DNA from 2 places in the Eionea flava genome. Region 2 is predicted to be linked to the other one. Evidence: riboswitches for the same ligand, from Rfam matches in the RefSeq annotation. Region 2 holds a riboswitch; the other holds the start of a gene.
What was found. Region 2 has a riboswitch for cobalamin ahead of ACZ5O6_RS10930 (ATP-binding protein). Riboswitches for the same ligand answer to the same signal wherever they lie in the genome.

Region 1: another riboswitch for cobalamin. It lies ahead of ACZ5O6_RS00875 (energy-coupling factor ABC transporter permease); the one in region 2 lies ahead of ACZ5O6_RS10930 (ATP-binding protein).

The regions. Positions count from the first base shown of each region.
Region 1 is NZ_AP036018.1:179,325-195,135, reverse strand. It holds gene ACZ5O6_RS00900 (DUF4856 domain-containing protein) at 1-1,168, opposite strand, end outside; gene mutY (A/G-specific adenine glycosylase) at 1,397-2,479, shown strand; gene ACZ5O6_RS00890 (oxidative damage protection protein) at 2,600-2,872, shown strand; tRNA gene ACZ5O6_RS00885 (tRNA-Phe) at 3,011-3,086, shown strand; gene ACZ5O6_RS00880 (putative Ig domain-containing protein) at 3,421-10,479, opposite strand; cobalamin riboswitch at 11,046-11,193, shown strand; gene ACZ5O6_RS00875 (energy-coupling factor ABC transporter permease) at 11,232-11,909, shown strand; gene ACZ5O6_RS00870 (DMT family transporter) at 12,005-12,982, opposite strand; gene ACZ5O6_RS00865 (exodeoxyribonuclease III) at 13,267-14,085, shown strand; gene ACZ5O6_RS00860 (CvfB family protein) at 14,149-14,967, opposite strand; gene ACZ5O6_RS00855 (CBS domain-containing protein) at 15,055-15,492, opposite strand; gene djlA (co-chaperone DjlA) at 15,730-15,811, shown strand, end outside.
Region 2 is NZ_AP036018.1:2,524,016-2,539,826, forward strand. It holds gene ACZ5O6_RS10930 (ATP-binding protein) at 96-1,946, opposite strand; cobalamin riboswitch at 2,098-2,368, opposite strand; gene ACZ5O6_RS10935 (sirohydrochlorin chelatase) at 2,530-3,690, opposite strand; gene parE (DNA topoisomerase IV subunit B) at 3,738-5,624, opposite strand; gene ACZ5O6_RS10945 (YqiA/YcfP family alpha/beta fold hydrolase) at 5,633-6,232, opposite strand; gene cpdA (3',5'-cyclic-AMP phosphodiesterase) at 6,279-7,070, opposite strand; gene ACZ5O6_RS10955 (DUF1249 domain-containing protein) at 7,194-7,745, opposite strand; gene ACZ5O6_RS10960 (NUDIX domain-containing protein) at 7,757-8,389, opposite strand; gene ACZ5O6_RS10965 (TolC family outer membrane protein) at 8,507-9,877, shown strand; gene ACZ5O6_RS10970 (DMT family transporter) at 10,070-10,993, shown strand; gene ACZ5O6_RS10975 (putative signal transducing protein) at 10,993-11,310, shown strand; gene ACZ5O6_RS10980 (valine--pyruvate transaminase) at 11,535-12,803, shown strand; gene ACZ5O6_RS10985 (flavin-containing monooxygenase) at 13,185-14,846, shown strand; gene ACZ5O6_RS10990 (glycine/sarcosine N-methyltransferase) at 14,874-15,701, shown strand; gene ACZ5O6_RS10995 (phytanoyl-CoA dioxygenase family protein) at 15,738-15,811, shown strand, end outside.

The sequences.
Region 1 (15,811 bases), 460 kb from region 2:
TTTCACCCAAGTTACTTTTACCTGTTTGTAGCGCCAAAGAAAATCCTTTTAGCTCTCCCCAGTGTTTAGCATACTTACGGAATATTTTGCTGGCATCGCCATTCGCTTCAACGGTTGCTTTTAATTTTTGCAAATCTTTATACGTTGAACCTGCATATTTAAAGACGGCTTCAGCAATGACTTTTTCCCACTGAGTTTCGATTGTTTGTGCGTAGCCTTTTAATTGCTGACGCTCTTTATCACTGAGCGCTTCGCCTTTTGCATCGGCAATAAGTTGACGACCATCTAAAAACGCTTGCATGATAGTATGCAAATATTTTGTTTTACCGCCTTTATCAAAACCCGCAGCATAATAAGCGTGCGCGAATGCCATTTCGTTTTTCAGGTCAACCACACCATCTTTATTTGCATCAGCTTTTACAAAAGCGTCGGCTTTTTGCTTAGTGATGTTATACACGTCTTTTGCGGTTAACTGCATCGTATGTGCTGGCGCACCAAAATAGCCAAAACCTTCATCCCATGAATGTTCTTTACCTGTGTAATAAGCACCTTTTTTATAAGGCTTATTATTAGGCTTGTTATCAGCATCTAGCTTTTCATCTAAATAATTATCTACCGCTTGATTATAAAACACAGCACCCATAACAAACTTAGAAATTAGCTGCTTATAGTCATAGCCGGTTAATGGATCATAACCGCCATCGGTCGCTGCGGCTTTATCAATCATAAAGGTGACCACTTCAGGCCCTGTCATATTTCCAGGCCAACCCGGCACCGCACCTTTATAGGTTTTTCCCGATAAATTTTTCTTCTTAGAAATTTCATCGATTGTCGTTTGCTTAACAATAAAATCGCCTTTGGTCTTAGGATCAAAAATCACGCGATCGCTATCTTTACCTTCATAATAAGACAATAACTGAGATTTTAACTCAGCATTTTCTGAGCCATTGCCTTTAGCGGATAGCTTTTTAAGCGAGTTATGTAGTACATGACGAGCTATCTGCCCGGTATAGGCTTCTGATGTTTTTTTATCGCCTGTATAACCTTTAAGTGTAACAGGGAAGCCGGCATAGACTTTTTGCTCTGAGTGATCGCCATGGCCCGCCGCTATTGCCATTGAACTTGCACCAACTAACATCAACGCAGAAACGAGAATTTGCTTTTTCATAAGTAGACCTTTTAGTCAATATAGGGGTAGTCAATAATTATTGTGCGGCAATTTATCATTACAGAAAAAATAACACAAGTGAAAATCATTATCATTTGTATTACGAATGAATTATTCAATGGCTCTATAAAGCACCAGCGCCTTGAGCAGACTGACGCAAGGACTTACACTGCGACACTCCATTATTCACCACTGCAACCATACTATGACTATCCCTGAGGCTTGTTTATGCACTTTTCTCAATCCGTTTTGCTCTGGTTTGACCAGCATGGCCGCAAGCACCTTCCTTGGCAGCAAAATCGAACAGCATACCGAGTATGGGTATCAGAGATTATGTTGCAGCAAACACAAGTAGCGACGGTCATCCCTTACTATGAGCGCTTTATGACGAGTTTTCCTGATGTATTTGCACTCGCCAAGACCTCACAAGACGAGGTACTCAAACATTGGGCCGGACTAGGCTATTACGCCAGAGGGCGCAATTTACACAAGTGCGCACAGACCATTGTTGATTTACATCAAGGAACCTTCCCAAATACTGTCGATAGCTTAATTGAGCTGCCTGGGATTGGGCGTTCTACTGCAGGCGCTATTATCAGCCTATCCTCCGGAACACGAGCTGTGATATTAGATGGCAATGTTAAGCGGGTACTAGCTCGATTTCATGCTGTGGAAGGCTGGCCCGGAAAAACCGCTACGGCGAACAAACTATGGAACTACGCAGAAGAACACACCCCCGATGTACGATGTGACGACTTTAATCAAGCAATGATGGATTTGGGAGCAACGCTTTGCACCCGCAGCCAACCAAAATGCGATATATGCCCATTACAAACACATTGCCTCGCCCACAAAGCGCAACAGGAAACAATGTTTCCTCATAAGAAACCAAAAAAAGCGCTTCCCGTAAAACAAGTACGATGGATTATTGAGCGAAGCCCTGATGGGCAATTATGCTTGGAACAACGGCCACAGCAAGGTATTTGGGGGGGCTTATGGAGTTTTCCAGAAATAACGGTCGACCCTGAAAGCTTATCCGGAAACGAAAGCGCCTCTATTAAAGCCTGCTCGGTTAAAACCCACTATCCGCCAACGGCAAAAATAGAGCCTTTGTCGGTATTTCGTCATACCTTTAGCCATTATCATTTAGACATTCACCCCATATTAGTTGATTTACCACAAACACCATCAAGCCGAGGGGTTCGCAGCGACAACCAACGCAGCTGGTTCACCCAAGAACAACTAGGTAGCATCGGTTTACCTGCGCCAGTCGCTAAACTTATCCCCCAATTAACACTGGAAGCTAAATAACTTTAATTGGCCTATCCGCCAGTCTGCGGGCTTGGTAAACTGCTGCCTTAAAGAAGCTAGCCATAGCACGACGGCTCGTTTTTGCATCATAGAACACAATCAATTACTGAGGTTTTCTCAATGTCTCGCATGGTGATTTGCAAGAAGTATCAAAAAGAACTGCCGGGCTTAACCACTCCCCCACTACCGGGCAAGGTAGGGCAGGACGTGTTTGATAATATATCCCAACAAGCATGGGGCGAATGGATGCAACATCAAACAATGCTCATTAATGAGAAGCAGCTCAACATGATGGATATGGGTGCACGCACTTACCTTGCAGAGCAACGTGAGAAGTTTTTCAATAACGAAGACTACGAGCAAGCAGAAGGATATGTCCCGCCAAGCGACTGATGCCGCTACCAAAAGCAAACTCAAAATAAAATCATCGCCACTCGTGGTTTTTCCCTTGACTCAACGCGCAAGAGCAGGTTTAATACGCGCCTTTCTAAGCAACGGCATCCACCCTTTGGAGCCTTCTGTTGCAGCGAAGCCCGGATAGCTCAGTTGGTAGAGCAGAGGATTGAAAATCCTCGTGTCCTTGGTTCGATTCCGAGTCCGGGCACCATTCATCATAAGGCCTCCAGCCTGTTTTCATAAAATCCCAATAATGAAAAATATGATTTGGTGTCAGTTTTGGTGCTAGTTTCTCATTTTGGTAGCCGTTACGATTTTCTCTTTTCCAGCCACTCCAACACATCACTTTTTAACCGGCCAATACTCGATTCGCTAAGATAAATATGTTTTGGAAATTCACCTGATATTTGAGCGCCCAGTTACTGCTTGGGATTAACCGGCTAACTAGTCGAAGCGTCATGCGCTTCGACTTCCCTCAAGTTAAGAGACACATCGCTAGAGTTATTAGAATTTAATACCTTAAGAAACATGACATGAAAAGTATGTTAATCCACAACGGTATGTAATGGTATGGTATAACTTGAACCACCTAAGCTACCAGCGACTACTGGGTCTTCGACATAAACCTGAGATATAGCGTTCGCTTGCGCCTGAGCCAAGGTTAAATCCGCCACAATACTTAAATCTTCTTTTAAAATTAAAATATGAAGTTCTTTTGTTCGCCCCAAGCTGTTATCGCTGCGATTATATAATTTGACAGTATCGATCGCTTGCCCCGACTCCAACTTCAATTCACCCTGCCACCACACATTACCATTACCGGTACCTGTATGAGCAATAGGGTCACCTTGACCATTCAGATCACCACGCGTATTACCATCAATCGCTTTTTCTGCCGAATACTCAATACCAAAATGATTAATCATCGTTGCATGAGTAAATACGAGCTGATTATTTAACACATCATAAGCCTCAACTTCAGCCAGATGAAGATACGCATCGTTGGGGTTAACAGAGTCTGATTCCTTAAAAACCATGACATGGAAAATGTTTTCATCTTCCATAGCATCTGACGACATAGCATAAGTTGAACCACCTAAATTACCCGCCACCACTGGACTTTCAACATAAACCTGAGATACAGCACTCGCTTGCGCTTGCGCCAAGGTTAAATCAGCTACACCACTTAAATCTTCCTGTAAAATTAAGATATGGAGTTCTTTCGTTCGTCTCAAACTGTTATCACTGCGATTATATAATTTGACGGTATCGATCATTTGCCCTGGCTCCAACTCCAATTGAGCTTGCCACCACACATTACCATTACCTGTACCTGTATGAGCAATGGGGTCACCCTGACCATTCAAATCACCACGAGTGTTCCCATCAATCGCCTTATCCGCGGAATACTCATCGCCAAACTGATTAACCATCTTTGCATCAGTAAATTTAAGTTGGTTATTCGATGCGTCATAAGCTTCAACTTCTGCTAAATGAAGATACGCATCATTAGGGTTATCAGAATCTGACTCTTTAAAAACCATGACATGGAAAACATTTTCATCTTCAACAGTGCTTGATGGGATGGCATAAGTTGAACCACCTAAGCTACCCGCCGTCACTGGAGTTTCCACATAAATTTGGGATATAGCTACCTCTTGTGCCTGCACCAAGGTCAAATCAGCTACGCCACTTAAGTCTTCCTCTAAAATTAATATATGCAGCTCCTTTGTTCGCGCTAAATTATTATCACTGCGATTATATAATTTGACAGCCTCAATCGTTTGCTCTGGCGCTAATTCCAATTCACCCTGCCACCACACATTACCATTACCGGTACCTGTATGAGCAATAGGGTCACCTTGACCACTCAGGTTACCACGGGTATTCCCATCAATGGCTTTATCCGCTGAATACTCGGCACCATAGTCATTGATCATCGTAGCATTCGTAAATACTAGCGGGTTATTCGATGCATCATAAGCTTCAACTTCCGCTAAATGGAGATACGCATCATTAGGGTTATCAGAGTCCGATTCTTTAAAGATCATCACATACATTGTCGATGTATTTTTTTCTACCTCCAAAACAAACTCATCACTGACAATCCCGCCAAGACTATCATCCGCCGTTACACGCACCACCAAAGTCGCTATATCATTTACTGCTGGAGTACCACTAAAGCGACGATTAGCACTATCAAAGGTCAACCACTCTGGCAAGCCTGAACCATTTACCAGTGCCGCACTTAATAATAGTGGGTCATTATCACTATCTACAAAAGTGTCTGCAGCTAACACAAATTCAAATACTGAATCGACTGAAGTGATTTGGTCTGCAACTGGGGCATTCAACGTTGGCGCATTATTTCCAAAAGCCAAGCGATATTGACATTGTTTATACACTCCGAAAATCGGGTCACCGAATACACTATTATTGCAATTTAAAGAACCTTCAATACTAGTCAACGTGTTGTACGAATCAGCCGCACCATAGCGGACAGTCGCTGTTTCTGGAACCACACAGCTTTGCCCCTCATTTGCGCAGAAAACCCAATCACTAGATGGCACAACAACCTCTAGTACGAACTCATCACTTACAATGCCACCCCTACCATCATCCGCTGTTATCCAAATACTTAGCGTCGCCACATCATTTACGGATGGCGTGCCAATAAAACGGCGATTAGCACTATCAAAACGAAGCCAAGAGGGTAAATCGACACCACCTGCAAGTGTTGCCATTAGTGACAAAGGGTCATTATCACTATCAACGAATGTATCAGTAGCCAATACGAATTCAAACGCCGTCTTGACCAATGTCGCTTGATCCGAAATCAAAGCATTCAAGACTGGGGAACTATTACCTTCTGTAGCCAAACGGTAATGGCACTGCTTAGGCTGCCCAAAAATTGGGTCGCCGAATGTATCATTACGACAGGCTACAGAATTATCAACAGCAGTTAGTGTGTTATAGAAACCGGCGATACCATAACGAACCGTCGCTGTAGCAGGTACCTCACAAGTTTGTCCCTCATAAGCACAGAACACCCAGTCAGTAACTCTCAATAGAAAATCACCATTTACTACTCCGCCACGACCATCATCTGCTGTTAGTCGCACAGTTAAATCACCGGCATCCCCTACCAATGGAGTACCACTAAGACGACTATCGGCTTTATCAAAGGTCAACCAGCCTGGCAAATTCTCCCCATCAACTAATGATGCGCTAATAGATAGAGGGTCATTATCCGCATCGACAAACGTATTAGCGGGCAACACCAATTCAAACGACTGATTAGCATCCATCACCTGACTACTTATATTCAGGTTTATTACCGGGGGCACATTGCCCTCAGTAGAAGATGTTGGCTTATATTCACAGTGTTTGAACGTCCATTTTTTAGGGTCACCAAATACAAGATTATTACAACCCACTTCGCTCTGCACATAATGCTGGTAAGAGTAACTATCGCTCGCACCATAACGCACCGTAGCCTCAGCAGGTACCGTGCATGTTCCTCCCTCGTTGGCACAGAATATCCAATCTGTCGCAACAACAAGCGTAAAATCATCGCTGACCTGCGCGCCCTGACCGTCACGAGCCGACACAGTAATATCATACGAACCAACCGAAGACGCCAGAGGCTCACCGATAAAGACATTATTAGCGACGTCAAATGATAACCATGAAGGTAACTCGCTACCACCGACTAAACTGGCGGTAATCAATAATGGATCATTATCCGCATCACTAAATAGATTGTCAGGTAAAGCAATATGAATAGGTTTACTTTCCTCAACGCTATGATCACTCAACGAAGTATTAAGCACAGGGCTAGTATTTTGCTCACCTTCGTCGTGTATATAATAACGGCGATCTAAACTACGCAGGAAAGCCACTATCGCATCACTTTCATATTCGGTAAATGTTGTAGAAGTGTGAGAAGTATTTTGCAGTACTGACTCTAATGTTGGGGCACTACCATCGTGCAAATACGGCGCACTATCCCACAGTTCAACTAAAGTAGGTGTACGAATTTCAGTTAAAGCAAAACCTAATCGCTGGCCTGATGCTGCCGTAATTGTCCCTACATCATGATTTAAACCATCACGATACGCCGCTCCCGTGTGACAGTCACGACAGCCCTTTTCTTCAAACAATACACGACCCTGCTTCACTAACGGGGGTAAAGCACCGTTACTACTATAAGGTGAACGCAATACGCTGTCTTTTTGTAAGCTGCTAACATAAGCAGCCAAGGCATCTAGGTCAGGTGAAATACCACTTGTAGTTTCACTCAATGGCGATACATCATTAGTAAAAGTAAGACCTTCAATCAAACCCTCAGCACGATTGAGATGTTCAAGCTGTGCTTCGAAATCTTGCACTTCATCAAAGTTAGACGACCAGTGCAAATTACCAAAACGAGTACCACTACTACCACGTAGAGAAATGGTATTACGCAAGCCTTCACCCATATGTGTAAGGTCCCATGTCATACCATCGTGGCCACCATCATCATGGCAAGAGGCACAACTCATATAACCCTCAGGAGAAATATCAGGAACGCGGGCATGATAGAAGACTTGCAAACCACGCAACTCTTCTGCAGCAAGCGTATCATTTTCTGGAAGCACGGTGATTAATGTTTCCTCAACACGCGGTTGCGTACCGTAGTACATATGATCCGCAATATCCAAGCGGGTCACAGTACGATCCGTAAAATTTTTCACGTATAAATTACGAGGCGTGGCACAAAGACTCTGCGGAGCTGCGCCTGTGCTTGCACGATAAATGTTATTATTTTGATTCACAAATGCAATCACATTATTCCCCTGCAATGCATGCACTCGGGTAACTCCATCAGGAAGAATCGTCATACCAGAAGGGTCTGCAGCATTATCTAAGTCAATAGTACCCTCCTGAGTTGTTGGGTCTATATTACTATCCTGATGATTGACCAAATCCAATATCGCAATCATTGGACGAATGGTATTGTCATCATCGAGTGATAGGTTATTTAAAAACTGACCGCGTTCAACATTAGCCTTATTTGCCGAAATGTAAGCCGTTTGGTCATCAGGGCTAATCACGATACTGCGTAAGTAATTAGGCACTCCACTGCCATGATCAAGGTCATCTGGCACTAATACTTTATTCACTCGAATCTCGGGCTGCAAAGGATCACGAAATGCCATATTGCCTGCAGTGGCAATATCGTAAACCTCACCATACTCTTTGTCAGAAATAAAACGGGTTACCAGCAAACGCGAACCATCACTGGTGAGAGCCATAGCCTTAGGCTTATCCCCTACCGTTAACGTCGAAATCAACTGTTGCTCAGCAATATCAATTTTCGCAATTTGGCCACTGTTATAAAGGGACACATACAACATGCCATCATGGGCGACAGAAGCTACCGGATTGGCTCCGTAGTCAAACTCAACTTCCCAAGAGGATTCGCTTGCGGTAGTGCCGGAATCATCAACATGATAAAAACGAATAACATCTAAATCACTGTAAGTTACCGCCAACCAGTTAGCCGTTCGTGTCACCGATGACGGCTTACCACCAGCCTGCACAATCACACTGTCAAACGTTTCTGTCGTTACAGTAAAAGTACTCGGATCAATCGTGGCACGCAGCATACTTACTGTATCGTTATGAGGGTTCACCGCCCACGCTAAATCAAAACCATCATTAGCTTCACAAGCTAAATTGCCCGAATGATTAGCGACAAAGGGATTCTCCGTTGAAGGTGCAGGCTCAACCGGTTTAATATCAATCGCTTGATATTGACTTTCTCCCGTGGTGAAACTAAAGGAATAAGGCTCCATCATGTTGCCCATGTAATCCTGAACAACACCGGCGATATCAACACGATATTCATCACCGAAAGTTAAATCATTATCAGGAAAAATAGAGACGGTGCCCGTGTGGCTAGAAAGCATATCAAATGTAATTGTTTCATTCGTACGAGTATTGGTTACCGTTACCGCACCCGCTAAGGTATCACTACGTAGAGTTTCAGGAATATGGAAGTGAATAAAGGTATCCACTGGCACATTCGCTTCATTGGCGAGTGGGCGATGGCCAGAGACATACGGTGGGATAGTATCAGGAGCATCGCTGGTGACAATAAAGCACATGCCCTGCTCATTAACGCGCTCATCAATATAAACATCCGTAATAGTATAAACATTACCGTTAGACTCGATAATATCACCGACCTGAATATCAACATTAAATATCGCTGAAATACCCTCATCAACTGTCCGCCCTACATGAAAGCCCCAACCATATTCACCATCGCGGCCTACACGATGCCAAGCGCCTTCGATCATCGTACCACCGGTGTATTCAATAATCATTTGGGTCTCGAAACGATCAGCACCGCCAAATGCACCCACCTGACCTAATGGACGAAAATATTGGCTTGAATCACAAGCGTGGCTAAAACCATCTAATACATCAATAATATTAACCAACTCCTGCTGATCAATATGCTGATCGTCACGATAAGCATTCTCGCAAGCATCTAAATCCACCTTAAAATGATCCACAAAGGCATAGCGATCCTGAAAGTTCACATACATCGGATTACTGCGAGCATTACCATCTGACGGATCATTTTTATCTTGATCAAAGTAAATTTCACAACTGAGAAAAGGGTTAGCTGGATCGGTAAAATCCACCATAAATAATGAAGGAAATTCGCGACGGGGAGTAGCTCCTTTTATTCGAGCTGACCATACAATCTTATTCGCACCATAAGGTTCAACCCAGTAACCGCCCAAACGCTCTATGTTACCGTTGGGGTTAACTAACTCTGGGTTATAGTGACTAACCAGTCGCGGCAGCTGCCCCTGATGCATACCCGAAATATCATAAATAGACATACCTGTCTGTTGCTGATCTGAAGCAAAAATCAAAAAATTACCAGAAAAAATAGGGAAGCCTGTGGTACCAGTAAGACCAATATGATCCCATTCGGCGTACACTTGTGCATCACTCCAGCCATGCTCTCGGATAGAATATTGCTCAGAAGGAGCAAAAAGATATTGCCAATAATCCTCTGTATGATATGGAGACGTTAGATTGCTGTACGCCCAGTTTGGCAACCCCCATGGCGGTTCACCAAATGACAAGCTATCTTCAACCGTTTCACCTTGATAGTTGTAACGTAGCCAACCACCTGTACCAAACCGGAAATTACGGCCAACAGACACATAAGCGGCTTCATTGTCATAGCGGGTAAAATGTGCATGAGAATGAACTCCAGCTCCCCTGTAACAAGTACCCTCAAAACAATTGTGCTCTGCAACAAGCGTGGGATTAGTTAGATCAGATAAGTCCCATGCTGAATCAGTGAAATCAGGAACAATACCAACAGATGATGAACCAGATTCTTGCGGATTATTGATGAGTAAGGGGCCTGAAATACTTAAAATTGAAGTGCGGCCACGATCTCCGCCTCGCTTAGCTAAAACATCGCCAGCAGAGCCGTAGTCAATATTAGGTGGGTAATCTGCAGAAAAAGTGTTATTAGAAATAAAAAGACATAAAAAGCTGAATGATATGACAAATATTTGATGGCGCATGGCTAATCCCTGTCGTTATTTGTTTATTATTTATCTCACCACTATAAAATTATCGTAAAACAATTTCAACACGGATATAACGAGCCTTTACAAAAGCACCACCATAATACAACGAGTAGATTTTCAGCGACTCAAGCTCAAACTTTATACCTCTTCGTCATAGCCAGCGCCTATACCATCCAAGAAAAAATACATTGGCGTAACGGCTTTAACAAAGATAGGAAACTTTTACTATTAGGATAAATGGGGGTTGAAATAGCGATACGGGCCTGTTTTGAACAATAACCTCTGATTTAACTCACCCTGTATTTTTATCTACCGTAAGCTTATGAGCGTGCTTCGACAAATTTTAGGCCTGATACATGAGCACCTCAACAATACAACCATGACTCCGTTAGCTGACTTTTGTATCTGATAATTTCTCATTACATACCTATCCAACCTATTTCCAACTTAATGACGCTACGTCACCTCAAAAAGTAAAGGCAACATATCGACAAGCGCATGCTTAACAAACAATTATGTATGGGCTTTATTGCTCCCTCATTCGATTTCACATGCTACAATCCGCTTCGACGGTGCTAGGTGTTTGCCCTGCAAATGAAACGGGAAAGTCGTGCAAATCGACTGCTGCCCCCGCAACAGTAATTGTTAGTCGCAAATAATTAAACGACAAACAAGAGTCTGGAGACCGGCCTAACGCTTTTTATTTCTAGTTGCACGGTGGGTGCAATACGTAGAGGATGACTATTATGCATATTGAAGTTGGCGTTGTTGAAGGCGCAAAAATGGTATTAAGCTATGGAACAGCAGCGGCTGTTCTTGGATATACCGCATCGCAAGTAATGAATACCGTAAAGCAGCAAGGACTATTTTCTTTAGTCGCGAGAGTATTCTTAGCAAGTATTGCCGTATTGATGTTTTTTGAAGTACTACCACATCATCCAGTGGGCGTATCTGAAGTACACCTTATCCTTGGATCAACCTTATTTCTTTTATTTGGCGCGGTACCTGCCGCCATCGGCTTAGCATTAGGTTTACTCGCACAAGGTATATTTTTTGCTCCTTTCGATATGCCGAACTACACCGTTAATGTCACCACACTGCTAGTGCCATTATTTGCCATGTCGATGATTGCTAAAAAAATTATCCCAAGCAATGTCGCCTACAAAGACTTAGCTTATTCCCAAGTACTTAAATTATCGCTAATGTATCAAGGCGGTATTGTTGCGTGGGTTGTATTTTGGGCGCTTTATGGTCAAGGCTTTGGCGCTGAAAACTTAGTCGCTGTTAGTACGTTTGGCGCTGCATACATGCTAGTCGTGTTAATCGAGCCTATTGTTGACCTTGCAGTGTTGGCTGGCGCAAAAACGATTAATCAACTTAGCAATAGCCGCAGCGTTAATTCACGCTTATACCATTCAGCGTAATTCTTTTATCGTCGCTCTACTTTAAAGTACTCGATATTGTAGCGCGACGATCACCAGACATATCGCTATCAATAAATCTCTCAGGGATTCCTTAATTACCCTTCCTGCAATACAAGCGCTGGCTTTTTCAAGCTACCCGACATCACTAACATACTCAACAACACACCGCCTACCATTAAGAATATTGCCAATATTTCACCCATGCCCGGCAGCCGTTGATCATTCAAATAGCCATAAAACAAACTGGACAAGGTTTCGAATACACATAGCGGCCCGATGATCATGATGGGTATATGCCGTGAGACTTGATTCCACCATACCGTTGCTAACCATGAAACAATAACGCCCAAAAATAAACAAGCAGCTACCAAACTCATGATTGGCGTAGCTAGAGAGGCTCCTACGCGAACAAGTGAGCCTTCCGAAAGTAAAGAAAATACGGTAGCTCCTAATACTGCTTGAAAAAAACATCCAACACCGATAGCGACAGACCAAGTACTTGCAGAAACTTCTGGATTTTCCTTCATAAAACCAGCGTTAGAAAACGCATACCATACCCAAAGTAATAGCGCTGCAATCGCAAAGAAAAAACCCAAATACCAAGAATAATCAGTGGCGGCATGTACACCTTGAGGCACATACGATTGTTTTAACAATACCACGCCTGTCAGCACCATCAAAAAAGGTAATAGCAGTGACTGAAAACCAAAATCCTTATCGTTACTTTTGGCAAAAATGCAACCCGCCAAAATCATCATTAACGGAGTTACACCTTCAACCAACGCGGCTGTTGTGATACCACCATAATGCACACTTAGCGCCATACAAAGGTAATATCCAACATTACCAAGAAAAGCAAAAAGAAAAGCATAACGCCACTGCCTAACCGTTAATTGCCGCAGTTTTTTAAGCGTAAAAAGAGCAAGAAAAAGGGAAACCAAACCATAGACAAGATAGCGTCCCATAGAAATAGCAATGGGATTGATATCGCTTAAATAATGAGGAATTAAAAAAGCCGTTCCCCATAGACAATTAACCACCACACCTAAAAATATATAAAACCAAACTGGCATAAATAATCCCTATGCTGAATATTAATAACTGAACTATTTGTTCAGCTATTAGTAGAATAACCGTCAAAAAAGACCGTTTTATTATTTGGTTTCAACAGCAGAAGACTTATTTAGAAATTTCTAAATGATTGATGTCATCATTAACCGCCGGGGAAAATACCACAGCCATCAACAATACTCTTTATATTCTTATAATAATTTTAATAAAATACGAAAATAAAATGTTATAGTTGAATTTAACGACACAATAATTTTTACATGTTCAATAAAAGTATAGAGAAAAAATGAAAGTCATTTCTATCAATGTAAACGGTATTCGAGCAGCCGCACGTAAAGGCATGTTTGATTGGTTAAAAAAAGTAGATGCAGATGTTATTTGCTTACAAGAATTAAAGGCACAACCCGATCAAATTGAAGATGCGCTCTATCATCCCGAAGGCTATTACAGCTACTTTCATTCTGCTGAAAAAAAGGGCTATAGCGGTGTTGGCATTTATTGTAAAAAACAACCGAAAGCTATTCATTTAGGTTTAGGCTCTATTGATCAACAAAACTGGGAAGATGTTGACCGCGAGGGTCGATATATTCAAGTCGACTTTGATGACGTTAGCGTTGCCTCTCTTTACATGCCTTCTGGATCAGCAAAAGAAGAAAGGCAAGTCTTTAAATATGACATGATGGCACGCTTTGAAAATGTACTTCGCTCAATGCAACGTAAAAAACGTGAATATATTATTTGTGGCGACTGGAATATTGCCCATAAGAAAATTGATATTAAAAATTGGCGAGGCAATCAAAAAAACTCGGGTTTTCTACCTGAAGAACGTGCATGGATGGACTGGCTATTAAACGATACCGACAACCATCGTGAAAAGCCGCTGCAATTCATTGATGCCTTTCGTGAAATTAACAACAATGAACACGAATACACCTGGTGGTCGAATAGAGGCCAAGCATGGCTAAACAATACTGGCTGGCGTATTGATTATCATATTGTTAGTCGAGGTCTAAAAGGTAAAGTCAAAGCCGGATCGGATAACATTTACAAAGAAGTACGATTTTCCGATCATGCACCACTAACAATAGAATATGACATCGACTAAGTAGAGATGTTTTTAATTGAAAATTGAAACATACTAACGACGCTAATGGCGTTATTCGGTTTATTATTTTGTAAGCTCTACATGCGATGAATAAATAGCAATTAAGCGCTGCTTATACAAGCTGCCTAGGGCGCGCTTAAAATTCTTTTTACTGACTTTGAATACAGAAAATATCACCTCAGGTGTACTTTTATCCGACAGCTCAATACGGCCGCCCGCTTGCTGCAAAGCCTTAAGAATGCGCAACTCTAATTGATCTCTCGTCTTCTGATCGAGCGCATTAATCGTTAAATCAATTTTTCCATCCTGACGAATCTGCTTTATCCAACCTTTAGTGCGATGACCAAATGCCAGCGGTTGCGATAAATCACTATGATATAACAAACCTAAGGCTTTACCATTGACCACGGCTTTAAAACCCAAATCAGACTTACCCGCTATCAGTAAATCGACCTGGTCACCAACAGAAAATCCTTCGTGTGTTTCATCGAGGTGATGATGTAACTGTGTACTTGCCACTGTACGACCACTATTATCACGATAAGCATATACTACATAAGATGCGCCTTCGCGTACCGGATATGCCTGCTCGGCATAGGGCAATAATAAATCCTTTGGCAAGCCCCAATCTAAAAAAGCACCTACATCATTAATCGCAACGACACGAAGATAAGCACACTGCCCCAGAGCCACTTTGGGTGTGGCGGCTGTTGCACAAATATCGCCTGTCGCATTTTGATAAACAAAAGCACTGACCTTATCTCCTACAGCAACACCTTCAGGCGCTTCCCGCAAGTACACACTGCCCCACTCTCGCGTGCTAACAAAAATACTAGCCGCCTCTTTTTTATCAACGGTGAGAAGGTGTTGTTGATCTAGCATATGGGATACCTAAAATGCTGATGGATAAAAATTAAAGACAAAAAGGAAGGGAAAAGATAATATCACAAACAACACCAACCTTTATTATTACGACTCAACTCGCTTATGCTTTTTTTCAAGTGCGCGTAAAATGTCTCGCCACGTAAGAATACCAACGACATGTTTTTTACTATCTACGATAGGAATGCAAGAGATTTTTTCGCGGTTAAACACTTCGACCGCATCATAAATACTCGCTTGGGGAGGTAAGATAATCGCTTCTCTTGTCATCACTTGATGCACTTTGATGTCAAGACTCCTTAAGTCTCGGAGCGTTTCTGCAGCCGTGCCTAAATGCGGGCTCAGCGCTTTTAATAAGTCGCGATCAGAGACAACACCTAATAAGCGCTTGTCGTTCACAACTAGCAAATGATGAAAAGACGTATTATCAAAAATATCTTTAACAACCGACAAACTATCATCCATCTCGACGGTAACAACGGTTGATGTCATTAGGCGATCAACAGTGATCCCTTGCTTACTCATCGCTCAGCCTCCTATCAGGCACGCATGTTTCATGGGCGCGGTTAAAGTAAATGATGCTGCCTTAATTGTAGACGATGCATAAACAAACTTACCCATAAATCCACAAGCATCTAGGATAACCGACACAATAAATATTGCCTTTATCTGGACGCGACACTAACACCCCCTTATTATGAGCAACCAGAGGCGCAATATTATGCGTCATATCACTTTTACCACAACAATAACGAGGCAATAATGGGAAAGGTCATTGGCGGTTTACTTGGCTTACTCACCGGCGGGCTTATCGGCGCACTCATTGGTCTATTTTTTGGGCACA
Region 2 (15,811 bases):
AACGGCTAACACCTTAAAAATTAGTCGCACAGTCAAAAACTTCCTTCTATGTTTTAACCATTCATTGGGCAACAACACATTGATGCACAACAATGTTAGGCCGCCAAAGATAAATAATGCCCCTGTAATGCATGGGCCATTTTTTCTGCTTTACCACGTTTTACCGCAGACGTTTCAATATCAATGACAACCACTTCACCTAATAATCTCAAATCATCAATGGCTTGCGATGTTCGCCCATCAGTCACAATGTAAGTCACTATCTTTTGATCTGGAAAACATTGCTGCTGGCGTTGTTGAAATTGATAAGCCTGAAAAATTGCATCACGCAAAGGCGTACCGCCGCCAACAGATAAGGTATCAAACCATTGCTGCAATGCTTTTGGCGCCCGGCGTTGAGGCAGCAACACATCGACTCTCTGGTTGCCAAAGCCCATGACCATTAATTGCTCTCTGCGGGCATAGATATTTTGAGAGATACTCAATAGTGCAGATTTTGCTTGATCAACACCGTCATTTTGTAATGTTGATGCGGAGGTATCGAGTAAACATAAATGCAATGTCGATTGACTCGTGCGCTGAGGACGATAGCGAAGGCAGCGTAAAGGCCAACGGCCAACATTGGCAAGCAAGGTTGAAAGCCAGTGAATATTATTCAGCGTTTGCAACGGCTGGCGATGCGTTCGTTGACGCCACCCTTGGCTATGGCCTTTTTGTCGACCGGCAAGAGAACGTTTTGTGGATACGGGCACATGATTGCTGGTAACAAAAAGAGTACCGTAAAGCGATCTGATTTTTTCTACTACACTGTCATCAGCCTGTACCAATGATTGCCGAACCTCAGCATCCATCCCCCCCCAATCACCCGCAGCATTCTCTACTTGATCTGAATGATTGCTCTCGTTTTGATGATGAGAGTTTTGCGTTTGAGAAGCGTCTGGCTGAAAATTTTTCGATGCGTTATCTTTTTCTGGCGGTCTTGAATAAGGCGAACTCGACGGTGGCTTAGTCGAAGGCGGAGAACTAGGCGGTGTATTCGACGGCGCTTGTCGACGGTGCGCTAACACCAACTCTTCGACCGCTGCGATGTCTGATTCTGCGACAGTATCTCTTTGTTCCCAAGCCGCGTGTGCCATTGCAGCACGACACCACACGATGTCAGCACGCACCCCATCCACATTTTCTTCCAAGCATCGCGTTGCTATTTTTTCTCGCCACTGTTCCGAGCAACTCACTTGCGCTAAACGCACTCTTGCTTGCGCGATCTGTGAACGTAAATCCCTTTGCGCTTGCTCATATTGCGCAATAAAAGCAGACGGATCATTATCAAATTGTTCTCGTTGTTGAACAATGCATACGCGCTCTTTAACAGAATACGGCTGTGTTAAATTGACAGCCAAACCAAAACGATCTTGTAGTTGTGGTCGCAGCTCCCCCTCATCAGGGTTCATTGTTCCCAACAACATAAAACGCGCATCATGGGTATGGCTCACACCTTCACGCTCAACAACATTAACCCCTGTTGCAGACACATCTAGCAATAAATCGACCAAATGATCAGGCAATAAATTCACCTCATCAACATACAAAATACCTCGATGCGCTTTCGCCAGCAAACCCTCTTGGAATACAAATTGTTTCTCTTGCAGTACTTGCTCTAAATTAACGGCACCAATAACACTTTCTTCTGCTGCACCCAATGGCAATGTCACAAACGGGGCAGAACTACCCTCTTCTTTTCCGCTGAGCGGACTGTCGATAGGCAATAAATTGGTCATTGCTCGTGCTAACGTAGACTTGGCTGAACCACGTGGGCCGCTAATCAATACACCGCCTATGCGAGGGTTGATCGCCGCTAAAATTAACGCCAATTTAAACGTCGATTGCCCTGTCACCGCACTAAAAGGGAATTGCAATCGAGACAGCGAAGGAGAGGAATGAGTCATCGCTTTACCCTGTTAGTAGCTTATTGCAGAAGAAAAAATGAGAGGCCACCGGTTCGATAGACATCTGATAAAACGCAAAGCAGGGCACACGGCCCGTTTGATATGAATAATACAGAACATAATGTAACCTTGTTGATGCACCCACCGTGCATACGAAGTGAAAGACTAGGCCGGTATTCGGGCTATAAGAAAACTGTCAAAGCGCAATCTTAGAAAAGAATAAGCCTTGGCACTACACCCTGCCCCTTCCCAAACAAAGTGCTATTGCAGCCCAATATTCAGTGGTACAGAACGAGTTGTTATGTGTTTTCTTGACCGATGCGGGGGCAGCGATAGATAGCGTTTCACTGTTTAACACTAAAACACTCTATTCTTCCCGATTATCTCCCTTAAACTCATGTGCCTTATTACGTAAAAAAGACACACCAGATAAGTAAGCACCTAGAATCGTTGCGTCGATTGTAACAGCAAATAAACAACGGCGCATATGATTGTTATTGATGTATTACGAGCGACAAAGAAAGCATCAAAAACGCTACGTAAGCCTTAAATAGACCATCGCAGCGCTGAACTTTTGAGGGGGCTAGCGCGAGCGCTTGCACGCGGGTGTACCAGGCAACTCAACCTTTATTGCTTTTTCTTCATCAATAATGTGCTGAGGGAATTGCCGCATAAAGCAGCAACAAATATTTTCATTGATCATCGTTCGCGGCCCATTCGGATGCGCAATATGCTTATACGGCGCATGGCTATGTCCATGAGAGTGATCATGCCCATGCGAGTGCTCATGAGAATGAGAGTGCGCGTGATTATGCGAATGTGTATGCTCATTCACCGCCTCACCGCTATTATCCGTATCCGGTTTAAATTCGGCATGATGATGATGAACATCCACTTCGCCACGCGCGAGGCGCGCTTTAAAGTCTTCCATCAAACTCAATTGACCCGATGCTGACGGCTGGCCTGCAATAGTTTCTTCTATTCTTTCAATAAATGTATTAATCACATGTGATTGATCACGTAAATAATCGGCTCGCATAAATTGCACATCGGGAGTTTCACTCGCCACTTTATCCACATACCCCATGATGCGATCAATAAGACGGCCACCAAATAAGAAATAAGGCGCAACGACAATTTTTTTGTAGCCCAGCTTAATCGCCATTTCTAAACCGCGACCAACCGATGGATAGGTCACGCCGGAATACACCGTTTCTGCCCAACCAAATCCTAGATTCTCACACACGGTACGCGTTAGCTTAGCCGCTTCGGCATTGGCTGCCGTCACCGACGTGCCTCGCCCTACGACGACCAACATCGTGTCATATAATTCACCAGCCGCTGGCGCCTCTTGATAACCCATTGCGCCCAAAATACGCGCCTGAAAAGCTTCGATCATCTCCTCATGCAAACCTAATTCTCGACCATACTCGATAGTCAGACCGGGATGCTTATCTTGATAAGTGGTTAATACAGAGGGAATATCGTTTTGTGCATGCGTTGCCGCAAATAACATACCCGGCACTGCGTAAATGGTTTTGACACCCTGCGCCACTAAACGGTCTAAAGCCATATGAATATTCGGCGCTGAATATTCTAAAAAACCATACTCGACATGTAATCCGGGCACGCGAGCGCGTAGCCCCTTGGCCAATAAACTAAATTCTTCTTCGGCAATTTTGGCACGACTACCGTGCCCACAAATTAAGATTCCCGCATCAGCGGGAAGATTATCAATATTCATATAAAACCAACTGTTTATTGTTTAAATAGTATTGTCAGAAAATTTTCTTAACCCACATCGGCTAAGTTACCACTGCTTTCTAACCACGACTTACGATCGGCTGCGCGCTTTTTCGCAAGTAACATATCCAACATTTGGTGCGCACTGTCTTCAGAATCAACTGATAATTGCACTAAGCGACGGGTATCAGGGTCCATGGTAGTTTCTCGTAGTTGCAGAGGATTCATTTCACCCAAGCCTTTAAAGCGCTGCACATTTACTTTCCCTTTTTTCTTTTCTGCCGCTATACGATCGATGATGCCCTGCTTTTCTGACTCATCGAGAGCGTAGTAAACATCATTACCGATATCGATACGAAACAATGGTGGCATAGCCACAAAAATATGACCGTTATTAACCAATGCGGGAAAATGCCGCAAAAAGAGTGCGCATAACAAGGTTGCAATATGCAGCCCATCCGAGTCCGCATCCGCCAAAATACACACTTTGTGGTACCGCAGCTTTTCCAAATTATCGACACCGGGGTCAATCCCTAAAGCAACAGAAATATCATGCACTTCTTGGCTAGCAAGAATATCGGCGCTATCAACTTCCCATGTATTTAAGATTTTTCCACGAAGCGGCATGATCGCTTGAAACTCTCGGCTACGTGCTTGCTTAGCCGAACCACCCGCCGAATCACCTTCCACTAAAAACAGCTCACCGCGTTCTGGCTCTGCACTAGAACAGTCCGCGAGCTTACCCGGCAAAGCTGGCCCTTGCGTAATTTTTTTACGTGCCACTTTTTTGCTAGAACGGACGCGTTTTTGCGCATTACTAATACAAAAGTCGGCCAGTTTATCGCCATCTTCGGTATGCTGATTTAACCACAAGCTGAATGCATCTTTTGCAACACCGGAAACAAACGCCGCTGCTTCGCGAGATGACAAGCGCTCTTTAGTTTGACCTGAAAATTGCGGATCACCCAACTTGGAACTAAGCACAAAACAACAACTCACCCAAATATCATCGGGCGCTAATTTCACCCCTCTTGGCAATAGACTTCTAAATTCGCAATACTCTCGCATGGCATCCAATAAGCCGGTACGCAAACCATTGACATGCGTACCACCTTGCGCGGTAGGAATAAGATTGACGTAACTTTCTTGTGTGACTTCGCCGCCATTGGGGAGCCATTGCACCGCCCAATCGGCAGCTTCTGAGCGTCCGCTAAAGCTGCCGGTGAACGGCGCGAGCGGTAACACATCCCAGCCTCGGGTTGCATCACTTAGATAATCGGTTAAGCCATCTTCATAGAACCATTCGTCCGATTCGGCCGTTTGCTCGTTAGTAAATATTACTTTTAATCCGGGGCATAGTACTGCTTTAGCGCGCAACACATGGCGCAGGCGAGACACTGAAAACTTAGGTGAATCAAAATATTCCGGCGCGGGAAGAAAGTGTACGGTAGTGCCTGTATTGCGCTTGCCGCAATCACCGACAACCTGTAAATCTTTGGTTTTATCTCCATGAGAAAAAGCAATTTCGTGCACTTTGCCTTCGCGTTTAATTGTCACTAACAAGGTTTGGGACAGAGCATTAACAACACTCACCCCCACGCCGTGCAGACCGCCGGAGAACTCATAATTTTTATCAGAAAATTTACCCCCTGCGTGCAACGTGGAAAGAATCACTTCGACACCCGGTTTTTTTTGTACCGGATGCATATCCACTGGCATACCACGCCCATCATCACTCACCGTGATTGACTGATTTTTATGTAGAATCACTTCAATAGTTTTAGCGTGCCCAGCTAATGCTTCATCCACACTATTATCAATAACTTCTTGCGCAAGATGGTTAGGGCGTGTGGTCTCGGTATACATACCGGGGCGCTTTTTGACTGGATCTAAACCCGTGAGAACTTCAATATCTTCTGAGGAATAATTGGCCATGTATTTTTTTATCTCAATCTGTCGTAGGTAGTTTCAAAAAACATCATAATATCAGCATAGAATCGCTCAAAACCTTGAAAGCTGTGGTCACCACCGGGCTCGATGGTTTGTCGACACTGTCGATACTTTTCAACGGCTAAACGGTAATCAAGGGTTTCATCGCCTGTCTGAACAAGCAACCAATAAGCGGCTGTGTGCTGAATAATGGGCGTATCGTAACGCGAGAGTGCCACTAAGTCATCTTCCTGCAAACAATAAGTATCATCGGTATGGTAATTAGCGAGCGGTTGATTGATATAGTTGGGTAGTAAGTTAAGCGCATCGACTGCAGGATTAATTAAGACCGCGGGCAAATGATACTTCGCAACCAAGTAGGTCGCCCAAAAGCCACCTAGAGAACTGCCCGCCAAATAAATAGGTTCATCACTATCTAGTGCCGTTTCAACGATCTTCTCTAAGGATTTAGCACACTCGTTAGGATAAGGCGTTAATAACGGACAGCAGAAGCGAATATCGGGGCGGTTAGTCTGCAACCAACGCTGCAAGGATTGCGCCTTATAGGATAAAGGCGAGCTAAGAAAACCGTGAATATATAACAGCGTTGGCATCAGCAAATATTAGTAAAGAGCCACTGATAATATTGGGGTGTTGACATTAATAACCTGTAGAATCAAAGGCAATGCCGTAATCTTTTTGGGCAACGCGTTCTACATCGGTGGCAAAAGTACCATCTGCATGTAATTCAAACCAACGATAGCCGGGCATACTATCCTCGACACCAAACTCATCTTGGTTAGGCGTAAACTGTATACAGGTTGATGGTGTGGCAAACAGACTCACTCCCTGATATTCCCCCGTAAACTCTTGATGTATATGCCCCCAGAGGACAATTTTCACCTGCGGGTGAGTATTTATCACCTCCCAAAAAGCCTCGGCATTACGCACAATATAGCGGTCCATCCATGCACTACCAATCGGCACCGGCTGGTGATGCAAGCTAACCATGACATGTTTATCGCTATGGAGCGACAATTGATGCTCCAAGAACACCAACTGTTGATCACTAAGCTCGCCATACGTCTCGTTCGGCACCCGCGAACTCAGCAATATCACAACCCACTGATCGATGATATGAACGGTAGCATTGACCTGCTCACCCAACACTTTCATCATTTCAGGGTCGTCATGATTACCCGCTAACCAAGCGAAAGGGTAACTAATTTTCTCAGCCATAATGGTGTGTAAGCGAGAGTAAACAGGAGGAGACGGATGATTGGCTAAATCACCCGTGAGCAATAGAAGATCATTACTAGGGTGCTGCTGATTCATTAGCGTTAGCACATCATGCAGTCCCTCATCGGGATTCATCGATAATAGTTCGTCACCCTCGTGCTCTCCAAGGTGGCAATCGGTAATCTGAGTAATGCGGACAGGAGAAGAAGTCATAGAAAAATTAACAACAGCATGTCGTGTAAGTAGGTGATATTCTTTATTCGTTATTTTTGTGGTGATCTATCAATCTTTCTGTAATAAAACCTTGAGCCTTCAAGGCGGAGAGCATCTAGCTAACTAACCTTCTGGGGTAGCTCGTTTCGTTAGCATATTACCCGCCATCCGGCCATGAGACAAACAATGGCTCAACAGTTCACCCAAAAAACGATTCATCTGTGCTTTTTCATCAATTTGGTGCATATCAACATTGGGATATTCATAACGCGGTGCAAACGATTGATAACGTTGGCACTTGACCACTTCAGCCATACTCGCATCATGATATAAACGCACATCTCCCTGATAAACCGTTTGCTTTTTTTGACGATCAGCACTGCCTTCATTTTTAATGAAGTCGGGCGCGCTTTGCAAGGAAAATAACTGAGCAATGTGAACTACCGTCGTATATTTTGTTTGTTCTAACACGGTAACATGGAAATCGCTCTCCGCACTCGATAAATCACCCACCAAATAATGCTGTGCCTTACCGACACTCAGGTCTTTGATATTGCGCATAAGACGAAGCAAGCGGTGATAATTCATTTCGCATTCAACCAATTGTGCCGGCAAATCCGTTTTGTAGCGCTTTTTACGTGCTATGTGTGAAGCTGTCTGAATATCTATCGTCAACGCAATAACTCCTATACTCTAACTGGATGGCCTAACTGATCCTTATTAGCAGCCAACCACTGCAGACAAATTAATGTTGCCGCATTGTTATACTCGCCATCATAAATTCGATTAAGCACCGTCTCTTCATTGTATACGCTAAAACGAATATCTTCATTTTCTTCTGGCAACCCGAAAACGCCACCCGCATGACGCAAGTCAGCCAATGCACAATACAAGGTCAAGCGCTCATTAGTGCCTCCCGGACTACTGTAATAATCACAGATCCGCCGTAGTTCTTGTGGCTTAACACCTGCCTCTTCCCACAACTCACGGCGCATCACCTCTTCATCAGATTCACCTTTTTCTGCTACACCTGCGACCACTTCTTTACACCACGGACGAGACGTATCATTAACTAAGCCAATGCGAAATTGCTCAACCAAGCCAATTAAACGATGTTGAGGGTCGTAAATAATAGCGGCCACGGCTCGCCCTCTCACAAATAACTCTCGCGTAACAGGCGCAGACCAAGCACCACCAAATAAGCGGTGGCGCAACTGCACTTTTTCAATGGCGAAAAAGCCTTTATAGACCGTTGAACGCTCAGAAATATCTACCGCCCCTGTTTCGGGAATATCAGAAAGTTGAACAGAACTTGCCATATTAATCATTACCTACATCGTCACGAAGCCAGATCTATCATCCAGTATCGACCTTGTTAGAGTAAAAAGCTACACTGTTTACAACGACTTCACCTTTAGGGAATTTTTGGTCAACCAATGAACACACGCTTCGATTTTTTACCGACACCACCGCTAACCAAGCGCCCATTCTTCTTGCTGACATGTGTCGCATTGCTATCTGTGCCTACACTAGCCAATGCACAAACTGAATCATTGATGGACATTTACGCACTTGCTCAAAAAAATGACCACGAGCTAAGATCAGATTACGCAGAATACCTAGCAGGAACTGAAGCAGCCGCCATTAACCGTGGCGCATTAAGACCGCAAATTAATGCCACCGCCAGCGCTAGCCGAATCAATACCGATACCAGTGGCACAACACCAGCAGAAAGCGATACCGACAACCAAAACTATGGCATTGAGCTAACGCAACAACTATTAAATGCGAACGCCTGGGATACCTACCAGCAAGGGAAAGCACAAGCATTACTGGCAAAGGCAACTTACGATGTTAGTGAACAAAACTTGATTATTCGTAGCGCTGAGGCTTACTTTGATGCACTGCGCGCTATCGACCAATTACAGACAGATAAAGCCGAAGAAAAAGCTCAAGCCACTCTGTTAGAGCAAACCAGACAACGCTATGAGGTAGGATTAATTTCGATTAATGACGTTCACGAAACACAAGCTGCTTTTGATAATGCAAGAGCCGGCCGCATTAATAGCGAGGCCAATGTCGGCATTCGCCTAGACGAGCTAACGGTCATTACTGGCAAAATACATGAGAACATCGCCCCTCTTAGCGAGGACTTTACCGTCCTTGAGCCATCGCCGAAAGATAAGCAAGCCTGGGTTGATTTTGCTTTAGCGAATAACCTATCGCTCAAAGCCAGCAAACTACGCGCAAAAACCAGCGAACTGGGCGCAAAAGCTGCAAAAAGCAATCATTTACCGACCGTTAACGGCTCCGTTAGCTACGGCAAGTCTCACAGCGACACCGACATTGACCAAGGTGGCAACACAAATAGCGATACGGCGACAACAACATTCAGCCTCAACTTTTCTATGCCGCTGTACACTGGCGGAACACTATCCGCAAGACAACGACAAGCCGAACAAACGCTGATCAAAGATCAAGAAGATCTACTATTTACCCGCCGTAGTACCGTACAAAGCACCCGTTCATTATATTTGTCGGTCACTACAGGCATTGCTCAACTTCAAGCACGCCAACAAGCGATTGTATCAAACGAGAGCGCGCTATCCGCCACTAAAGCCGGCTACGATGCAGGCACGCGTGACATTGTGGATGTGGTTAATGCACAAAGTAACCTATTTGAAGCACAGCGAAACCACTTAGATACCTTATACGACTATATCGTCAATACCTTAAGCCTTAAGCAGGCAGCAGGCATACTACAGGTCAGTGACATTCAAGCGCTGGATGCTTCATTAGACAAATAGCGGCATATGGTAAGCCGCTATACCTCATACTACGGTGCGCCGAAGCATTTCATATAGATGAGCGCCACAGGTCTCTGCATCTGTCGATATTACGTGAATAAAATGCAGCAATAAGACTGTGTCATATCGACGATTCTTCAGTTAACGACATAAACACCACACTAGCCTTACACCACCACGAGCTCCCATTTTATGATGTCATCACGCTTACCGGTTCTCATTCTATTATGCAGCTCTATTGGCTGGGGCCTAACATGGATACCTATCAAGACCATTCAAAGTATGGGCTTACCCGCGGAACAACTTATTTTTATTGCTTTTAGTAGCGCGGCGTTGGTATTGCTACCCGTACTGTATCGTCAACGTTCACAATGGCTTGCCACCATACACTTAATGGTACTACTCGCCATATTTGGAGGGTTTGCCAATATGGCCTTTCAAACCGCAATGGCAAAAGGCGACGTTATTAGAGTCACCATCTTATTCTATATGCTACCGGTATGGAGCATGTTAGGTGGCTGGTGGATTTTAAAAGAACACATCGACAGTAAACGTATCATTGCATTATTCCTCTGCTTAGGCGGTGCCATCTGCATATTAGAAGCATGGACTATAAACTGGAATACATTGACCGGGGTTGATCTGCTCGCCTTAGGGTCTGGGTTTGGCCTAGCGGCGACCAATATTCTATTTCGCTTAACACCACACACCCCCTTAGCCAGTAAAATGGCCGCAATGTTTATTGGCTGTGTTATTTTTGTGGGTGGCGCACTCCTTTTTTTACCATCCTCAGATACGACGACTCTAAGTTCAGCCCCTTTCTTCAGCACACCGACATTACTCGCCGTCGCGTATGGCTTATGTTGGATTATGCTCATCACCGCAGGGAGCCAATGGGCTGTCACACGTATAGAAGCCAGCCGCTCCGCAGTGATTATCGTGATGGAATTAGTCGTCTCTATTGGGTCGGTTGTTATTATTACCCAAGTCCCTCTTGAGCCCCATGAGCTCATTGGAGGAATAATGGTATTTACCGCCGCACTTATTGAAGGTTTACGCGTCGAAGAAGCACCCATGCCTCACAAAATAGTGAAGCCACAAAATGAGAGCTCTTGATGAAACGTGTATACACTCATGAAAACCGGCTACTCGTTAGCCATGCTAAAAATATTCTCGATAATGCCAATATTGATAACACACTTAAAAACGAGTTTGCAGCTGGTGCCATGGGCGACATAGCGCCACTAGACGCATGGATGGAGCTTTGGGTTGTCAACGAGAGTGACTACGACACATCAACATCATTACTAGAAACCATCGAAAATTCCCACACCATAACGACTGATACCTCCACATGGGCTTGCTCTCATTGCAAAGAAGCTAATCCAGCGCATTTTATGTTCTGCTGGAATTGTCAGCGACAACAACCATAAAAACAAAAGCTCATTCGTACAAAGGCCTTTTTACTATTACCACGTTTACTTTACGGCAACGTCAACATAGGCATTATGAACGCTACGTAAGCCTCGAAAACACTGAGCTACAGCGAATAATTCACCGTATTTTTTGTTTGCCTTCATGAAAACTTCGCGTTAATCTTTGTGCTTATTTTATTACCAACACGTCAATTAAAAGACTCACCGCAAGGCATCACGTCATGAAATCGCTTTCTACTTTTGGACAAAAATTTACAAAAACATCCGGCATTACTGAATTAATGCAAGATTTAGGAGAAGCCGTCAAAAACAATGATCCCGAGACATGTATGCTCGGCGGCGGTAACCCTGCATTCATTCCAGAAGTCACTGATGTTTTTCGCAGCGAGATGCAACACCTGTTAGACAATAGGGAATTTGACAAAGCCTTAGGCTTTTACAGCTCTCCGCAAGGGGAAAATCAATTTATTGAAGCCTTGGTTAACTTTATTAACGACGAATACCAATGGGGCATTACCAGTAAAAACATTGCCTTAACCAACGGCAGCCAAAACAGTTTTTTTTACCTATTTAACGCACTGGCTGGAGACATGGTTGACGGTTCGAAAAAGAAAATATTGTTTCCTCTCTCACCAGAATATATTGGTTATCGAGAACTGGGCTTATCGGACGACATGATTGCGTCACAACAACCCACTATTGAGCATTTAGAAAACCAACAATTCAAATACCACATTGACTTTGATGGATTAAAAATCACTGACAACATCGCCGCCATTTCCGTATCTCGCCCAACCAACCCCACAGGCAATGTCATTACTAACGATGAACTGTCTCGCCTTGATGCATTAGCACAAGAACACAATATACCTCTTATTATTGATAATGCTTACGGCGCACCTTTTCCCGGAGCCATTTATACCGATGCTGAATTATATTGGCATGACAATATTGTATTAGGCATGTCGCTATCTAAGTTAGGCTTACCCGGTTTACGCACAGGTATTATTATCGCAAAAGAAGAAATCATCAGCGTTATGTCAGCAATGAATGGCACGCTGTGCTTATCACCTAGCAATATGGGCGCAAGCCTTATGACGCGCTTGATTACATCAAAAGAAATTCTTGCCTTACGCGACGATGTCATACGACCTTATTATGAAAAAAGAATGACCGACGCACTAGCGCTAGCGCAAAATACATTTAGCGGCATGCCAGTACACATCCACAAACCCGAAGGCGCATTTTTCTTATGGCTTTGGTTTGATGGCTTACCTATGACATCAAAAATGCTCTACCAACGTTTAAAAGAAAGAAAAGTCCTTGTTATACCTGGGGAAGACTTCTTTATTGGCATGGATGATGATTGGGCTCATCAACGCGAGTGCATTCGAGTAAACTACGCTTCATCGGAAGATCAATTAACACGCGGACTAGCAATCATAAAAGAAGAGATCTTAACGGCTCACAAACTTGCCCAAGCGTCATAAATAAAAAACACCACCTCCTTTCAAAAAACCGGCTTTTTAAGATCGCCTTAAAAGCCGGACTAATAAAAAATCATAATTTTCAATAAACTAGCAGACACTCCGCACACAAATCGTGAAAAAAACTTATTCGCATTGTTGATAAATGCGATAACAAAAATAAATAACGATTGTTTTTACAAGCAAAAAATATTTTTTAACAAAAAATAAAACCAAAAAAAACGCTTGCAAAAAAATATTAAATATTGCAAAAAAATACTATTTTTTAAATAAATGTTTAAAAAAAGTTAGTTTTAAAATAATAATAAAGCTCTTGGAGAACGCAATTGTTCGCACAAGTATTAGTGCATATAAATATCTATAAAAATAAAAAGAGAGATATGCATGCACAACGAATCATGCAAAAAAAATAATTACGACGTTATCGTTGTTGGCGCTGGTATTGGCGGTATTTACTGCGCTTATCAACTCAAAAAAATGGGTTTATCGTTTCTTGTTTTAGAAGCTGGTAGCGGCGTAGGCGGCACATGGTTTTGGAATCGTTACCCGGGCGCAAGATGCGACATTGAAAGCATTGAATATTCCTATCAATTTTCCGAAGAATTACAGCAACAATGGGAGTGGCCTGAGCGCTACGCCTCACAAGAGGATATGCTAAAATATTTACGACATGTAGCAAACACATTTGAACTCAATGCATTCATTAAGCTATCAACTACCGTTACCTCTCAACGTTTTGAACATAAGCAATGGAAAACAACCACAAAAAGTGGAGAAACGTTCCAATCAAAATTTTGCATTATGGCGACAGGTGCTGTTTCTTCACCGAGAACGCCTGACATTGAGGGGATAAATAATTTTTCAGGTGAAACCTATCACACCAGCGAATGGCCCAATAAAAAAATTGCTTTTAACGATCAACGCGTTGCCGTTATTGGCACGGGAACATCCGGTATTCAATGCATACCTATCATCGCCGAAAACGCAAAAGAACTGCATGTTTACCAGCGCACAGCCAACTATTACGTACCCATTCAAAATACACCTACAGATACTAGAATCACCCAAGAAATAAAGAAAAATTATCGAGCTTTTCGTGAAAAAAATGCACGTTTAGCTGCAGGATATTCCGCAGGCGACTTATCCAGTACTTGTAGTGCTATATCTTCTCAATTATCAGTTAACGAAAGAGAGGCGATTTTTGAATCCGCTTGGCAACGTGGAGGTTTTTATTTTCAGGCCGCATTTAACGATCTATTAAAAAACACCGAAAGCAATGAATTAGCTGCCAACTTTATCCGTAAAAAAATACGAGCTATTGTTAAAGACCAAAAAATTGCCGACACTTTATGCCCAAACATTACATTTGGCTGTAAACGCTTATCTATGGGGAAAAATTACTACGAGACCTTCAACAAGAACCACGTTTTCCTACATGACATATCGAAAAATTCTATTAAAAAAATCACTCAACATGACATTGTTTTAGCTAACAACCAATCTCAACCTATCGACATCATTGTATTTGCTACCGGTTTTGATGATATGGTTGGCGCACTCAGAAAAATAAAAATTACAGGGATAAAAAACATTGCTCTACAACAGCAGTGGGAAAAAACGAACCCGACCATGCATCTAGGCATGATGACTGCCAACTTCCCAAATATGTTTTTTGTTACAGGCCCAGGAAGCCCATCCATAACAACCAATATGTTTGCCACTATTGAGCAAAATATTAACTGGATATGTGACTGTATTAATTACCTCATCAACAATGATATTGCTTCGATTGAAGTAAAACCTGACATTCAAGAACAATGGGCAAATCGAGTTAATCAACTAGCCAGCGAAACGCTATATTACCAATGCCAATCTCGTTATGTGGGTAAAGAGAGTAATGATCAATCTTATTTTATGCCTTATTTGGGCTATGTTGATTACGCTCAATTATGTCGACAAGCACAAGATAATCAATATAGCGATTTTATACTCAAACACTCATCCTCTTTTACTCAAAAAAACAAAAAGACAGAAAGCGTATTATAAAAACAACATGCCTATTAGGAGCATACTATGAGTTATGGCCATGCAGCACTCAACGCCGATGAACATGAAAAAACACAGCAATACAGCGCTGACCCTACAACAGACCGATACACCGATCTATACACTAATGAGTACATTGCTGCGTTTGTAAAAAAATGGGATGCCCTTATTGACTGGGAAGCAAGGGCACTAGGTGAAGGTACTTTTTTTATAGACATGCTTACACAGCACAACACACAAACGGTTCTTGATGTCGCTACAGGTACTGGATTTCATTCGATCAGTTTGATAGAGGCAGGATTTAATGTAACGTCTACTGATGGATCTGCAACGATGCTAGCGCGAGCATTTGAAAACGGAAAAAACCGTGGACATATATTAAAAACAAATCAAGCAGATTGGCGTTATTTAGGTGACTCGGTTACTGAACGTTTTGATGCGATTATTTGCCTCGGCAATTCATTCAGCCACTTACATGATGAAATGGATAGGCGACGTGCATTAGCAGAGTTTTACTCAGCATTAAAACCTGATGGAATCATGATTATCGACCAAAGAAATTACGACTACATGCTAAATTCAGGATTTAAAACTAAACATAAATATTATTACTGTGGCGATAAAGTGAGTGCAGAGCCTGTACATATCGACAAGCATCTCGCTAGATTTCAGTACACTTTTCCCGATGGAGAGCAATACACCTTAAATCAGTTTCCCTTACAAAAGAGCTATTTTTGTCAGCTACTTCAAGAAGCCGGATTCGCGAGCATTAAAACATTTGGCGATTTTGAAGAAACATTCGTTGACGATGAAAGCGATTTTTTTATTCATGTCGTAAAAAAAACAACGACATAAAACCACCCCCATAATAACAATAGCGAGAGGATAATTATGAACACGTCTACAGCTGAAGCGACAAACCAGTCTGTCTCCAATCAGGACAAGTTAGTCAATCAACTACACTT